2 regions of the Rhizobium indicum genome follow, and region 1 is predicted to be linked to the other one. Evidence: riboswitches for the same ligand, from Rfam matches in the RefSeq annotation. Region 1 holds a riboswitch; the other holds the start of a gene.
What was found. A riboswitch is a leader RNA that binds a small molecule or an ion and turns the genes downstream of it on or off. The one in region 1 is predicted to bind thiamine pyrophosphate.

Region 1 (7,503 bases):
AGCCCGTGCCGGAACCGCCCGCCAAGTGAGGGTTCCAGCGCCGCAATCGCCGGCTCTTCCAGCCATTCATAACCCGTCGTGCGGCAGGCAAAGCGTCGCAGTTCACCAAGATCGCGGGCCGAGGCGACCACGAGCGTTCCGTTGCGTCGCACCTCTCCCGGCACCATTGCCTCCCATTTGTCGGCGGCGGTGAGACCGCGCATGAGTACCGCGTCATCAGCACTCTCCCGCTCGCACCAGGGCGCCAACATTCCGCCCGCGAGCCACGAAGCAGCACGCAGGAAACCGTCATATGGATCCAGCACGGTGACCTCGGCATCTCGAGCGCGCAGTTCATACGCCACCGTCAGGCCGGCAACGCCGGCCCCTTTGACAAGCACACGCATCTCATTCGCCCGAATGCTGCAGGGTTTCTATCGGCATATAGAGGTCGCCGCCCTCGCGATAACGCGCTGCCATCGCATCCAGACCCTCCTTCTGCGCTTCGACGCGGATATCGTGCGAGATGCGCATCGAGCAGAATTTCGGGCCGCACATGGAGCAGAAATGCGCCACCTTATGGGCTTCCTTCGGCAACGTCTCGTCGTGGAAGCTGCGGGCGGTTTCCGGGTCCAGCGAGAGGTTGAACTGATCCTCCCAGCGGAATTCGAAACGGGCACGCGAGAGCGCGTCATCGCGCAGCTGTGCTGCCGGATGCCCCTTGGCGAGATCGGCGGCATGGGCCGCGATCTTGTAGGTGATGACACCTACCTTCACGTCGTTGCGGTCCGGCAGGCCGAGATGTTCCTTGGGCGTCACGTAGCAGAGCATGGCGGTGCCGAACCAGCCGATCATCGCAGCCCCGATGCCGGACGTGATGTGGTCGTAGCCCGGCGCGATATCGGTAGTTAACGGTCCGAGTGTATAAAAGGGCGCCTCGCCGCAGACCGCGAGCTGCTTGTCCATGTTTTCCTTGATCTTGTGCATCGGCACATGGCCGGGACCTTCGATCATCACCTGGCAGTCTTTCGCCCATGCGATCTTGGTCAGCTCTCCCAGTGTTTCCAGCTCGGCGAACTGCGCCGCATCATTCGCGTCAGCGATCGAGCCGGGGCGCAGGCCATCGCCGAGCGAGAAGGAGACGTCATAGGCGCGGCAGATGTCGCAGATCTCCTCGAAATGCTCGTAGAGGAAGCTTTCGCGGTGATGATGGAGACACCACTTCGCCATGATCGAGCCGCCGCGCGAGACAATGCCGGTCACCCGGTTGACGGTGAGCGGGATGTAGTGAAGTCGCACGCCGGCATGGATGGTGAAATAGTCGACGCCCTGTTCGGCCTGTTCGATCAGCGTGTCGCGATACACCTCCCAGGTCAGGTTCTCGGCAATGCCATCGACCTTCTCCAGCGCCTGATAGAGCGGCACGGTACCGATCGGCACCGGCGAATTGCGGATGATCCATTCGCGGATGTTGTGGATGTTACGGCCGGTGGAGAGATCCATGACGGTATCGGCGCCCCAGCGGGCCGCCCAGACCATCTTCTCAACCTCCTCCGCCATCGATGAGGTGACGGCGGAGTTGCCGATATTGGCGTTGATCTTCACCAGAAAATTGCGGCCGATGATCATCGGTTCGGCTTCCGGATGGTTGATGTTGGCGGGGATGATCGCCTGACCCGCCGCCACTTCCTGCCGGACGAATTCCGCCGTCACATGGTCCGGAATTTGGGCGCCGAAACTTTCGCCGCTGCGGACCATGGCTTCGGCCCTCGCTTTGCGGCCGAGATTTTCGCGGATGGCGATGAACTCCATTTCCGGCGTGATGATACCGGCGCGCGCATAGGCGAACTGGGTGACGGCCTTGCCGTCCTTTGCGCGCAGCGGCTGGCGTAGTGCGGGGAATTCGGGCGTCAGCCTTTCGCCGCTGGCAAAGCCGTTGTCTTCGGGACGGACATGGCGGCCCTGATAGGCCTCGACGTCGCCGCGGGCGAGAACCCAGTCACGTCGCAGTGAGGGCAGCCCTTGTTCGATGCGGATCTCGGTGCCCTCGATCGTATAGGGGCCGGACGAGTCGTAGACGACAACGGGCGGCTCGCCCGATGTCGGATGCAGGCTGATTTCGCGCATCGGCACGCAAATGTCGGGATGGACGCCCCCCCGAATGTAGATCTTCCTGGATGCCGGCAAGGGGCCGGTGGTGACGGATGGGGTGATATTCTTTGCGGCGATATTCATGGTTTGAGGCTCCAAGTTTTCGATTGGAGACCCAGTCCTCAGCCGGAATGATGAAAAGACGCCGGCACGGATTCGACGCGTGAATCCACTGCCTTCGAGCGCTTGCACCGTCCCTACGCCAGTATGAACTGGATCAGGTTCAACGGGTCACTGCGCGCGATAGCAGTATCTCAGCCCCTTGCCGGGACCCCCCTGGTGAATGCGAAAAAGGGTAGAGGCTTGCCGAGGGAGCTGTCAAGCGACAACTGCAATGGCTTGGGGATGCAGGTGACACTCAGGCTATCGGTGGGTGGTCGCGCGATCAAACGAATGAAATACCGGCAGCAAGATTTTACTTTCCTACCATCTTTCGATGCCGTGATGGTTCACACCTGTTGAAGCCTATGTACCCGAGCCGTCCTTTGCTGGCGTCGAATTCATGTCGTCCATGATATCCTCGGTCGGCTCGCCGATCTGATTTGCAAGCGTTCGACTGAGACGGCGCTTCCATCCCGACATATGGAAACCTGATAGATGTTGATTTCAAAGAAGGCATGCGAAGCTGCTCGTCTTCAGTCCAAGCCCTGTACTCGATTACGGCGATCAATGTCGATTGCAGCAAGACGTCACTCTACTAGCGGGCGCCAATGATGATCGCAGGGAAAGGTTGACCCCCGGAGGCAAGGGTCGTCCACTCCTTCACCACGTTCGACCTGTACTCCATCGCACAAACTGCTAGAAAGAGCGCCCGCGGAAATCGGAGAAATCCACCGCTGCCGGACGCGGTCGGCAGCGGTGGAACTAGAAACCTTTTGTTTTCCGGCCGCCAGAAGGAAGCTTAAAGACATGAACATGGCCTCGAAGATTGCGAAATCCCCTGCTGTCCCATCCATCGGCGCCCTGCTTGCAGAGGCTCGCCAGGCTCGCGGCTATTCTTTGGACGACCTCGCAGAAACCACCGGTCTGACCGTGGCCGAGGTGACAGCTCTTGAGAACGACGCGGATTTTGACGCCTCAAGGATACGAAGGACCGCGGCCGCTCTAGGAGTTTTAGGCAAAATCTGAAGCACGCGTCGCGCTGAACTGGTACGCAGCTGACCTAAGGAGGGCGCCTGCAGCAACTCACCGGGTACAGGACGCGCTTAGTGGGAAGCCCTTCAACGCCCCTAAGGGTTATAGGGCTATCCAGGCTTCAGACTCAGTCGGGCTGGACGCTTCCGCCTAGTTGGCTGGCCCGAATGAATTGGCTAGCGCCTGAAGTCATTCGTCGCGCCCTTGCTGTGTAGAGACAGCTTGCCGACTGCGATTGGTGTCGCGATCATCGTGGCACGGTGATCAATCAGCGATCTCACGATTTTATTCTTCCAGCAATCGCAACACTGGCGGCGCGCCATATGCGCGGAATTATCAAAAGGCATTCTCGAGGGGAAGCAGCGAACATATATTGCGGCGGCCAATCCTGTTCGTAAACGCTGTTCCGGTCCCACGTTGTCCTTGCCGCACTAATCTGTGATGGGATTGGCGGCACTGGTCAACAACGAGCTGTACAGGGACCTGTTTACACGCCCACGAGCCTTGCCAGACTTGCTGTTGCGGGCCAGTCGAAGCAACGGTGGGGGCCGGCATTGCATTGGGGAATCAGCGTGAACGCCAAGGCTCAGCAAAAGATGATCGTCATCCGCGCAATTCTCACGGTGATCTGCTTCGCAGGCGGTTTCGTTGTTCCTCTTCTCTTCCTTCTGGCTGCCTTCTTCGCCTCGACGATTTACAACATCGTGGATCCGAAGCCGGACCCTCCGGTCGACGCCTGGTAGGCTCGGCGTTGGACGGCGACATTGGAAGATCCGAATCGGAAGAGCTACTTCCTGCCGTTCTGTGAATCACCGGCCGAAGAAGCGTTTCTCGAAGCGAGGATCGCGGATTACAAGTTGCTGCCGCGCAGTGGCGTGCTGTTCGGCTCGGGTCTCTTATTGAACCTGCAGGTCGAGCACAAGCCGTATCGGCTAGACTTTCTTGCGAACGAATGGCTGCTGATCGACAATCGATTTCGTTGTATCGACGCCACTTCTTGCTGCCCAGGATCACCGGAATCATCTTGGTTGGCCGGAATGCGGCAAAAGCAGCATGCGCACTGTCGAAGTGCCGCCTTCGAGCGAGTGGCGGGTTACGCATTGGCTCGGGATGTTGCTCCCCGTAAGACCTCGGAGACCAGCGCGAGCTCATCGTCATTGCTGTAGTAGTGAGGCGAAAAACGGATGGCGTCGTTCCTGACGCTGCATTTCACGTCGGCAGCATCCAAGTCTGCAAACAGTACGCTGGTGGCCACCTTTGGATTCTTCAGCAGGATGATGCCCGACTGGGATTCTTCCGGCCAATCACTCATGATTTCGTACCCTGCGGATTTAGCCTGCCTCCGAATCCGCGCTCCGAGTTCCATAACATAGCTCTCGATCTTCTCCATGCCGATGGAATCGATCTCTTCAAGTCTCTTGGCCAATCCGAAGATGCCTGCGCCGTTCTCGGTGCCTGGTTCGAACCGCTTGGCGTCTGGAAGAAAATCGAGAACACGATGAAAGGAGAAGGCGTCGTTCACACTCAACCAACCGACAATGCGCGGCTTGATGCGTTCGAAAGCCCTCTCGGAGAACGCGGCGAAGCCTATTCCGACTGGTCCGAGCATCCATTTATGGGCGCTCACAACGAGGACATCTACGCCTTCGCCCTCCATGTCCACGCTCAGCACCCCGACCGACTGCGTGCCGTCGACGACCAACAATGCGTCGTGATCGGCGCAGATTTGCGAGAATCCGGCGAGATCGACCCGGAAACCGCTGTAGAACTGAACATGGCTCACTGCGACCAGTTTCGTCCTGCTGTCGACCAGGAAACGAAGATCATCTGGAGCAAGCGCTCCGTTGCGCGCCTTCATCGTGCGGATTTCCACACCTTGCTGGGAAAGCGTCTCCCAGATGAGAAAGTTTGAGGGAAATTCGAGCTCAGGAACCACCAGGTTGTCACCAGGCTTCCAATCGATTCCCAAGGCGACGAGCGACAGGCCATGCGAGGTGTTCTGGATGTAGGCAATCCGTTCCGCAGTCGAGCCAACAAGTTTGGCGGCAAGGCTGCGTCCTTTGTCGCATGTCGGCGCGCTTGCCACCATGATCCCGGACGTGTCCGTGGCATGGAGTGTCGCCTGCCGGGCGATCGCATCCCGCACGCCGATCGATATAGGGGAAACAGCGGCGTTGTTCCAATAGATGCATTCTTTGACGATCGGGTATTGGCTGCGGATGAATGCGAGTTCGGCCGCGTTCAGATAGGTCTCGTGCCTCGTTGAAGCGTGTGCGTTCATGCATGATCTCGGTGAAAAAAATGGCGCAGTTTCCGTCGGCTCCCGTTGCTCGTGAATTCGGTCACGAAGCGAGGGTGAAAGCGAGCGGATGGCGCTCATCCGCTCGTAAGGGGCTTATTCGGCAATCTGATCGACAGAGGTGATGATACGGGATTTTTTGACCGCCGCGAGCGACATGCCATACTTGTCGAGGACGGTCTTGTACTTGCCGTTGGCGATGAGTTCCTGAAAAATTGCCTGCATCATTTCAGCTGAGGCCTTGTCGCCTTTCTGGACGGCGACGCCCAAAGGTAGGACATCGTAGACTCCCGGAGCAACGACGAGCTTTCCTTTGCTGGTCTGCTCGTAATATCCAGCCGCGGTGGAGTCGTCGAAACGAGCGTCGGCCCGACCTGTTAGCACCGCCTGGATCGTGTCTTTCTGCTCGGGATAGATGACCTTGTCGATCTTGGGCAGGTTGGATTTCGCGCAGTCCTCGCTCAGCTTGTCCGCGGTGAAATCGGCCGCCGATCCGGTCTGGACCGCCACCCGCTTGCCGCACAGGCTCTTCGCATCCGAGATGGAGTCTTTCTTGTCAGGGAGAACCATCGCCACGGTTCCGGACTGGAGGAACGTGACGAAGTCGACCTGCTTCAAGCGATCTTCCTTCACCGTGAACGTCGCCCACGCTACCTTGACCCTTCCGGCCGCGAGCGAAGGAATTTGAGAAGCGAAAGGTATGCGCTGAAGGTCGAGTTTAGCCGTGATGAGCTTCGCCGCCTCGTGCGCCAAATCCACGTCCAGGCCAGCCGGCTGGCCGTTTGCATCTACGAACTCAAATGGGGCGTAGTCGAGCCCATTGGCGATTGTGAGCGTACCCGACGACTTGACGGATTCCGTGACCGGAATCTCCGCTCCGATGGCGTTCTGGGCAAGCGCGAGGGCGACGAAAATACCCAGATGCGTGGCTTTCATGATGATCCCCTTTTTTGGACGTTGGCGTTAGCACGGGTAAGGAAGCACATCCTGAGCAGTGAATCGAATTGAAAAGATGCATTGACAATATGAGCTGCATTCATGATCTTTTGCGGACCGCCGATATCTTTTGACGGCGAGCAAAAGCACCCGAGGGTCCCGATATGGCCGAGTTCTCTTTGAACCAACTCGATCTCAACCTCCTAAGGACCTTCGACGTCCTCATGCGGGAGCGGAGTGTGACCAGGGCTGCGGACAGACTTGGGCGCACCCAGTCAGCCATAAGCCATTCACTGAGCAGGCTTCGCGACGTGTTTAAAGACGACCTCTTCACCCGAGAAGCGGGGATCATGGAGCCGACCGCCCGGGCGAAAGAATTGGCGGAGGTCATTTCCCAGGCCCTGCACGAAATTCGGGTGGCGGTGGACCGACACCTCAATTTCGATCCGACGACCACCTCTAGAAATTTTCGGATTGGCCTTTCGGACTATACGGCCGTCACCTACTTGCCCGAACTGATCGAGAATTTCTCGATGCTCGCGCCCAATGCTTCGTTGAATGTGGTCCACGCCAGGGAACCCGACGCACTCGGATCGTTGAAGAACCGCGAAGTGGAATGCGCGGTGCTTGGCAACCCCAAGCTCGATGCCGAGCACTTCGAGGTCGTGGAGCTTTCGAGGGATCGGATGGTTTGTGCTGGATGGACTGGAAATCCGGCGATGGCCGACATGTCGCTGGATCGTTACCTCGCGTCGCCGCACCTTCAGATATCCGCGGACGGCATCGCAGCCGGCATCGCGGATATAACCTTGCAGAAGCTCGGCCTTCATCGAAAAGTGGTTGCAACGATACCGCACTATCTCGTTGCTCCATGGGTCATCAAAGGCACGGAGCTGATTTCGGCGTTCGGCGACGGCGTGTTGCTGGCACTCTCTGAAGAAAGCGAGACAGCGATCGTTCCTCCGCCGCTCGAACTTCCCGATGTCACTATTTCGTTGATCTTC
Region 2 (7,503 bases), on a different replicon from region 1:
GCCCTCCATGATCATCCGGTCGGCAAAGGTGCCGCTGTCGCCCTCATCGGCATTGCAGACGATATATTTGCGTTCGCCGGCGGCATCGAGAACGGTCTTCCACTTGATGCCGGTGGGAAAGCCGGCGCCGCCGCGTCCGCGCAAGCCGGAATCGGTGATTTCCTTGACGATATCGACTGGTGTCATCGAGATGGCGCGGCGAAGGCCGGCAAGACCGCCATGCGCCTCGTAATCGCCAAGCGAAAGCGGATCGGTGACGCCACAGCGGGCGAAGGTCAGGCGGGTCTGTTCCTTGAGGAACGGGAGGTCTTCAACCTCCCCGAGACAGAGCCGATGCTCGCCTCCATCAATCATCCCGGCATCGAACAGATCAGGCACATCCTTCGCCTTCACCGACCCGTAGCCGATGCGCTTGCCGGCAACCTCGACCTCCACCAGCGGCTCCAGCCAGAACATTCCGCGCGAGCCGTTGCGCACGATCTCGGCATCGAAGCCGCGGGCGGCGATCTCCTGGGCAATCGCCTTTGCCACCTTTTCGGCCCCGAGCGCCAGCGCTGCGGCATCGCGCGGAACATATATCCTGACCGTCATCGGCGTGCCTCCGCGACGAGTTCCGCCGCCGTCTGATCGTCGACCCGGCCATAGACCTCGCCGTCGAGCATAACTGCCGGCGCGCAGGCGCAGAGCCCGAGACAGTAGACCGGCTCCAGCGTCACGCCGCCATCGAGCGTCGTTTGATGAAAATCGATGCCGAGCAGCGCCTTGACGCGTTCAGCCAGCGCATCGCCGCCCATCGACTGACAGGCTTCGGCGCGACAGAGCTTCAGCACATGCCGGCCGGCGGGATGGTCGCGATAATCGTGATAGAAGGTCACCACGCCATGCACCTCAGCGCGGGAGAGGTTCAATTCCTCCGCGATAACAGGCATGGCTTCCTGCGGCACGTAGCCAAATTCTTGCTGAACCTCGTGCAGAATGGGAAGCAGCGGCCCTTCGAGAAAGCGAAGATCGGCGACGATGGCTCGGGTGCGTGCTGCAATATCGCCTTCGGCGATATGAATGGTCATAAGGCAGCCCTCCCAGCCGCTTGCTCGTTGCGGAATAGCGGGCCTCCCCCCGGCCGAGTGCTATTCTGCAACCACCATCTCAGGGAAGCAGCCGGCGATCAATAAAGCTATCTCGTTGCTTGATAGGTTTTCTCTATCAAAGTTCTTCATCTTGCACGAGCACTCTCGCTTCATGCAGCAAGGCCGAGACAAGCGGCGTGAAGGGCTCGCGATAAGGCGCAACAAGGCCGACCAGATGATGCGCCTCCGGCTCGACGATCGGGATCATGCGGATTTCCACTGGAAATCCGAAGGATTTGGCGACGTTGCGCGGCATGATGCTCGCCCAGCGTCCAGTCCTGACATGCGAGAACAACACAATCATCGAGTTCGATTCGAGCGTCGGATGCGCGGTGGCGCCTGCTTCCGTCAAGTGGCGGTTGATGATCCGGCGGTTCTGCATGTCGGCAGTCAATAGACAAAGCCGAAGGTCGCCGATCTCCCGCCAGGTCACGTTGTCGCGATCAGATAGCGGGCTGCCGGCAGCCGTGATCAGATTATAGCGCTCGGCATAAAGGGGAACGGTCGTGACGCGGCCGAGCGGCTCGTTTTCGAGATAGGTGATGCCGGCATCGATTTCGAGGTTTTCGAGCATGCTCAGCACCTGCAGAGAATTCCGCGAGACGATCGAGAAGGTCACGCCGGGATGGCGCTCCTGAAAGGGCGTGGTGATGCGCGACAGCATGGCAAGTGCGGTCGGAATGGCGGCGAGGCGAATGTGGCCGGAAAGGCCGCGGCGCGCGGCGCGCATCTCCTCGCGCATCGTGCGGGCATCGCCGACGATGCGCCGGGCCCATTCGAGCACGCGCTGCCCCTCCGGCGTCAGCCCCTGGAACCGCGAACCGCGCTGCACCAGCATGACGCCGAGCTGATCCTCGAGCTGCCGGATGGCGGCCGAAAGCGTCGGCTGCGAGATCCCGCACTCCTCCGCGGCGCGGCCAAAATGCTTTTCATTGGCAAGGGCGATGAAGAATTCCAGCTTGTCGATCATCCGGTCTCCCGATCCGGCGTGACATCGTCCGGGTCAGTTTATCTTCGACGCAGCAGCCGTGCTCCGCAAGGGCGATCTCTAGATTAGGATGATTTTAGGCCCGATCGGCCTAAAATCTGAATCCTGATCTAAATCAAAGAAATAGAGCATGATGTCGTCCGAAAACCGCGCACACTTTTCGGCATCATGCTCTAGCTGTTTTCTGCAGCCGGGAAAAGATCGAACACCGATTCGAGGAAGGCAAGCACGCTGACATTGCCGATGCTGTAATAGACCAGCCTGCCCTGGCGGCGCGTATGGACCAGGCCTTCGAGCCTTAACCGCGCCAGCTGCTGCGAAACCATTGCCTGCTGGATGCCGAGGATACTTTCGATCTCACCCACCGTGCGCTCCTCGTTCGTCAATATGCAGAGGATCAGAAGTCGGGTCGGGTGCGCTAGCGCTTTCAGCAGATCGCTCGCTTCATGGGCTTTTCCAGCGAGTTTGTGCAATTCCTGGCCGGACATCCCCGGCTCGGGTTTGGGCAAAGGCATACGGTATCTCGGAAGGGAGGCAATGAGTAGATCAGCACAATAGCATATTCGCACAAGCGAATTGGTCAAAAGTGATGAAATGTCAAAAAAAGTCCAAACAAATCAGCAGATAAGCTGACCTCCATTGATCTCGATCACCTGTCCGGTGATGTAGCCCGAGAGCGAGGGAGCGGCCAGGAACAGATAGGCGGGAGCACAATCCTCCGCCGTGCCGAGCCGCTGCAGGGGGATGGATTTTCTCGTCTGCTCCAGCTTTTCGCGCGAGGAATAGCGCTCATGGAAATCCGTCTCGATCGTTCCCGGCGATACGCAATTGACGCGGATGCCGTCCGGTGCAAGCTCGCGGGCAAGCGCCTTGGAATAGGTCGCAACGAAGGCTTTCGAGGCCGAATAGATCGAGGAACCGGGGCTGCCGCCGGTCAACGCCGAAATCGAAACTGTGTTGACGATGGCAGCATCACTAGCCGCCTTCAATGCCGGCAGCAGCGCCCGCGTCAGCGCCACCACCGATGTCTGGTTAAGACGCACGACCGCCTCATATTCTGCATCGGTGAGCGTGGCGGCGGGAAAACGGCCAAGCATGGTGCCGGCATTGTTGACCAGCACATCGACCTTATCGAAGAAGGCGAGAGTATCCTCGGCAAATTGCGCTGCCCCACCGACTGCAGAGAAATCGGCATTAAGCAGCAGCGCCCGTCTTTCGGATTCAGCCGTCAGCAGGAAATCCGGCAGGTCGCGTCCCGGCTTGCGCCCGGTATGGACGATCACCTTCGCGCCGCAGTCCAGGAACTGCCGGGCCACTTCAAGGCCGATGCCGCGGCCGGCGCCGGTCACCACGACATTGCGATTTTCGAACAGTCTGGGATGGAACACGAAGCCGTCCTCCTCGCGGACAGTGCCGCCGGTTGTGTCATTCGCCATTAACATATGAGCGCGCCGACTGAAAGAAAGGCGCGTATCGATCTTTCCCGGTGAAAACAGGGGTTAGTTTTCGGTCTCCAGAAGCCGCGCGCCCGGCCCTTCCTTGCCGAGCCGGTCGCAGGGGTTGCGCAACGGACAGCTTTCGATCGACAGGCAGCCGCAGCCGATGCAGCCGGTCAGCCGGTCGCGCAGCAGGCTAAGCCGCCTGATTCGCGCGTCGAGATCATCCTTCCACAGCGCCGACAGCGTCTGCCAGTCGGCGACGGTCGGCGTGCGTCCTTGCGGCAAGGACTCGAACGCCGCCTGGATTTCCGAAAGCGGAATGCCGACACGCTGCGCCACCTTGATGATCCCGAGCCGGCGAAGCACATCGCGCCCATAGCGCCGCTGATTGCCGCGGGAGCGGATGCTCGAGATCAGCCCCTTGGTCTCGTAAAAATGCAGCGCCGAGACGGCGAGGCCGCTGCGCTCCGCCACTTCGCCAACCGTCAGGAGCTTGCCGAGCGGCGCTGCCGGAATTGTATCCATCACCTCTTGACCTCAAGAATAGTTGAGGTTTTATAACCCTTGCTCCCGCAATCGTAAAGTTCAATCGCAACAAGGAGCGACGCATGCAAACACCAGATGATGGCGAGGGCTGGAATGGTGGATACGGGCGCTTGTTACCGCCCGCAGCAATCGTCCCTATGCCGACATAGAGTGCCGCGCGTCTTTTCAGACGCGCTAAAGACGCTCTATCACTTTGAATCTACGCATAATCCTTTCCGAAAACCGATTCCGATTTTCGGGGTTATGCGCTAGCCGCCTGAGGCAGGAAGCTCCGGTTCCGTTCCCGGCAGGTACGGAACCGTTGGGAACACCCGGACAGGACCTCCGTCCGGGTGTTTCCCGTCACATCAGGCTCATTCCGACCGCACGGACGGGTTCGCAATTTTGCGGTTGCGGGGAGAAACCCCCGGTGATAGTTTCCGCGCAAATAACAGGGGAGCTCCGTATTGCCGGGGCTGAGATGTGAGGCGCAAGCCTCTGGACCCTTCAAAGCTGATCTGGGTAATGCCAGCGGAGCGAGGTTCAGATGTTCTCAGGCGCACAAGTGTCACTCTATCCGATGTCCGGCAATTTCGTCGGCATCATTCTCGATGCCGTCAAGGCGCTAGATCCCTATCGCGACCGGCTGCGCATCGAGACCGATGACATCTCCACACTGCTGGTCGGCCCGCCTGACATTCTCTTCGCCGCCATGCACGATCTTTTCATCGCCGCCGCAAAGACCGGCGAGCATTGCGTGCTGTCCGCTGCCGTTTCACGCGGCTGCCCCGGCGAACCCGACGACGCCATCTGCGGCATCAACCCCTCCCTCGGCCAGGCGGAGCCGCTTGCCGAGCGCATAACAGCCGCACTTGCCGCCGTTGACATCACCGCCGAAACCGGACAGCCGACCGCTGCGCAATTCTCGCTCTACGTCATGGGAACTGGTACCCATATGGACGAGATCTATGGCTGCATCGACTTCCTGAAGCGCTCCGGCACCTTCGACCGTGCCAAGAATTTCTGCACCAGGCTCTCTGGCGATGCCGGCGCGGTCTTCACCACCATTCGTGAGGCCTTCTTTCGCTTCGGCGAACCCGAAGGGCATGTGACCCTCGACATCACGGTGTCGGCCAATACAGCGCCGCGCGTCTTTTCAGACGCGCAAAGGACGCTGTAACACTTTAAATTGCTGCATAATTTTATCCTTAAATCGATTCCGATTTAAGGAATTATGCGGTGCCCGACGAAAGCTTGAAATCGAACGCTGATGACACCGTCAAAACCATCGGATTCGCGACTTGCCGCGCTCCGCTCCGCTCTCTACCGGGGCATACCCGCCTTGCTCGCCGGCTGCGCCTTCTTGGCGGCATGGGAACTCTATGTCGATCTATCCGGCATCAAACCGTCCATCCTGCCGGCACCTTCGCGCATCGTCATCCAGGGCTGGCTGAACCGCGAGTCACTGATATCAAACACCTGGCCGACGCTCGGCGCGACACTCGGTGGTTTCGCCCTGTCGCTTGCCTTCGCCTTCGCCGCCTCGATCCTCATGGATTTCGTGCCTTTCATGCGCCGGGCATTGCTGCCGATCTTCATCGCCAGCCAGACCCTGCCGCTGGTGGCGATCGCCCCCCTCGTCGTCCTCTGGTTCGGCTTCGGCCTGTTGCCGAAGATCCTGCTGGTGGCGCTCGTCACCTTCTTCCCGCTGCTCGTCGCCTTGCTGCAGGGCTATGAATCGACCGATCGCGACATCGCCGAATTGCTGAATTCGATGAAGGCGAGCCGCTGGCGTATTTTCCGCCTGGCACGGCTTCCCTCCTCGCTGCCCTATTTCTTCGCCGGCCTGCGGATCTCGATCACCTATGCCGTCGTCGGCGCGATCTTTGCCGAATATGCCGGTGCCGCCCGCGGCCTCGGGATCTATATCCTCAACGCCAAGAACAACTTCCGCCCCGATCTCGTGCTCGCCGCCGTCGTCGTCAGCGCCGTGCTGACACTCTGCCTCTTCGGAGCGACGCTATTGATCCAGCGCCTCGTCATGCCCTGGCAACAATCCGGGGAGCTGCGCCGATGAGCGATGCAATGGTTGAACTGCACAACATCTCGAAGTCATTCGACGGCATGAAGGTGCTGGGCGATATTTCACTCGCTGTCGAAAGCGGCGAGTTCGTTTCGATCGTCGGCCCATCCGGCTCCGGAAAATCGACGGTACTGAGATTGCTGACACAGGCGCTTCGGCCCGATTCCGGCACCATGCTTTTCAAGGGCGCGCCGCTGGAACAGGCGCCGCATTCCTTCGCCTTCATGCCGCAGCGCGATGCGCTGATGCCCTGGCGCCGGATCATCGACAATGCCGCACTCGGTCTCGAGGTGCGCGGCATGAGCCGCCGCGCGGCCCGCGCCGCCGTCGCGCCTCTGTTCGAGCGCTTCGGCCTCGCAGGCTTCGAGCATCACTATCCCTCCGAACTGTCAGGCGGCATGCGCCAGCGCGCCGCGCTGCTGCGCACCGTCGTCCAGACCCAGGACATGTTGCTGCTCGACGAGCCTTTCGGCGCCCTCGACGCGCTGACGCGCACGCAGATCCAGGAATGGCTGCAGGGCATGTGGACCGAACACCGTTGGACGGCGCTGCTGATCACCCATGATGTTCGCGAGGCCGTGTTCCTTTCCGACCGGATCTACGTGCTCTCGGCCCGTCCGGCGCGTATTATCCGCGAATTCCGCGTTCCCCTGCCCCGTCCGAGAAGCATTGCCGATCTCGGCTCGCCGGCGGCCCAGGCGATCGAAACCGAAATCCTGCAAACCCTGCTTCATCCGCTAGAACAGGATGATTTTAGACCGGTCGGCCTAAAATCTGAATCCTGTTCTAAGTTAAAGAGTTAGAGCATGATGTCGTCCGAAAACCGCTCACACTTTTCGGCATCATGCTCTAGAGACCTGAGGAGGTCACCATGCTGCTTCTCACCCGTCGCCAGACGATCTTCGCCGCCATCGCGGCAAGCCTCGCCGGCCACCCCGCCTTCGCCCAATCGGCGCCCGCAAAGGTTCGCATCGCGCTCGACTGGACGCCCAACACCAACCATATCGGCATCTATGTCGCCAAGGCGAAGGGCTTTTATGCCGATGCCGGGCTCGATGTCGAGATTCTTCCCTTCACCGATACCAGCGCCGGAACGCTGGTGTCGAACGGCGTTGCCGATTTCGGCATCAGCAGCGAGATCGAGACCCTGACGCAGCGCGCTGGCGGCGGTGACGTGAAGATGGTCTACGGCGTCGTCCAGACGGAAACCGCACGCCTGATCTTCAAGGGCGGACGCGACGACATCAAGAGCCCGAAAGACCTCGACGGCAAGACCTATGGCGGCTTTGGCGGCACCTGGGAGAGCGCGCTGATCTCCGCGATGATCCGCAATGACGGCGG

Region 2: another riboswitch for thiamine pyrophosphate. It lies ahead of FFM53_RS15015 (YkoF family thiamine/hydroxymethylpyrimidine-binding protein); the one in region 1 lies ahead of thiC (phosphomethylpyrimidine synthase ThiC).

What each region holds. Positions count from the first base shown of each region.
Region 1 is NZ_CP054024.1:51,021-58,523, forward strand. Features, by position in the region: gene thiO (glycine oxidase ThiO) at 1-386, opposite strand, end outside; gene thiC (phosphomethylpyrimidine synthase ThiC) at 388-2,214, opposite strand; TPP riboswitch at 2,307-2,418, opposite strand; gene FFM53_RS32060 (helix-turn-helix domain-containing protein) at 3,040-3,258, shown strand; gene FFM53_RS32065 (hypothetical protein) at 3,837-4,007, shown strand; gene FFM53_RS32070 (hypothetical protein) at 4,029-4,430, shown strand; gene FFM53_RS32075 (aminotransferase class V-fold PLP-dependent enzyme) at 4,358-5,545, opposite strand; gene FFM53_RS32080 (ABC transporter substrate-binding protein) at 5,660-6,499, opposite strand; gene FFM53_RS32085 (LysR family transcriptional regulator) at 6,664-7,503, shown strand, end outside.
Region 2 is NZ_CP054021.1:3,058,985-3,066,487, reverse strand. Features, by position in the region: gene FFM53_RS15045 (formate dehydrogenase beta subunit) at 1-591, opposite strand, end outside; gene FFM53_RS15040 (formate dehydrogenase subunit gamma) at 588-1,067, opposite strand; gene FFM53_RS15035 (LysR family transcriptional regulator) at 1,204-2,097, opposite strand; gene FFM53_RS15030 (ArsR/SmtB family transcription factor) at 2,289-2,630, opposite strand; gene FFM53_RS15025 (SDR family NAD(P)-dependent oxidoreductase) at 2,733-3,503, opposite strand; gene soxR (redox-sensitive transcriptional activator SoxR) at 3,615-4,079, opposite strand; partial or broken gene FFM53_RS36915 (FMN reductase) at 4,189-4,278, shown strand; TPP riboswitch at 4,523-4,636, shown strand; gene FFM53_RS15015 (YkoF family thiamine/hydroxymethylpyrimidine-binding protein) at 4,627-5,259, shown strand; gene FFM53_RS15010 (ABC transporter permease) at 5,350-6,156, shown strand; gene FFM53_RS15005 (ABC transporter ATP-binding protein) at 6,153-6,965, shown strand; gene FFM53_RS15000 (ABC transporter substrate-binding protein) at 7,034-7,503, shown strand, end outside.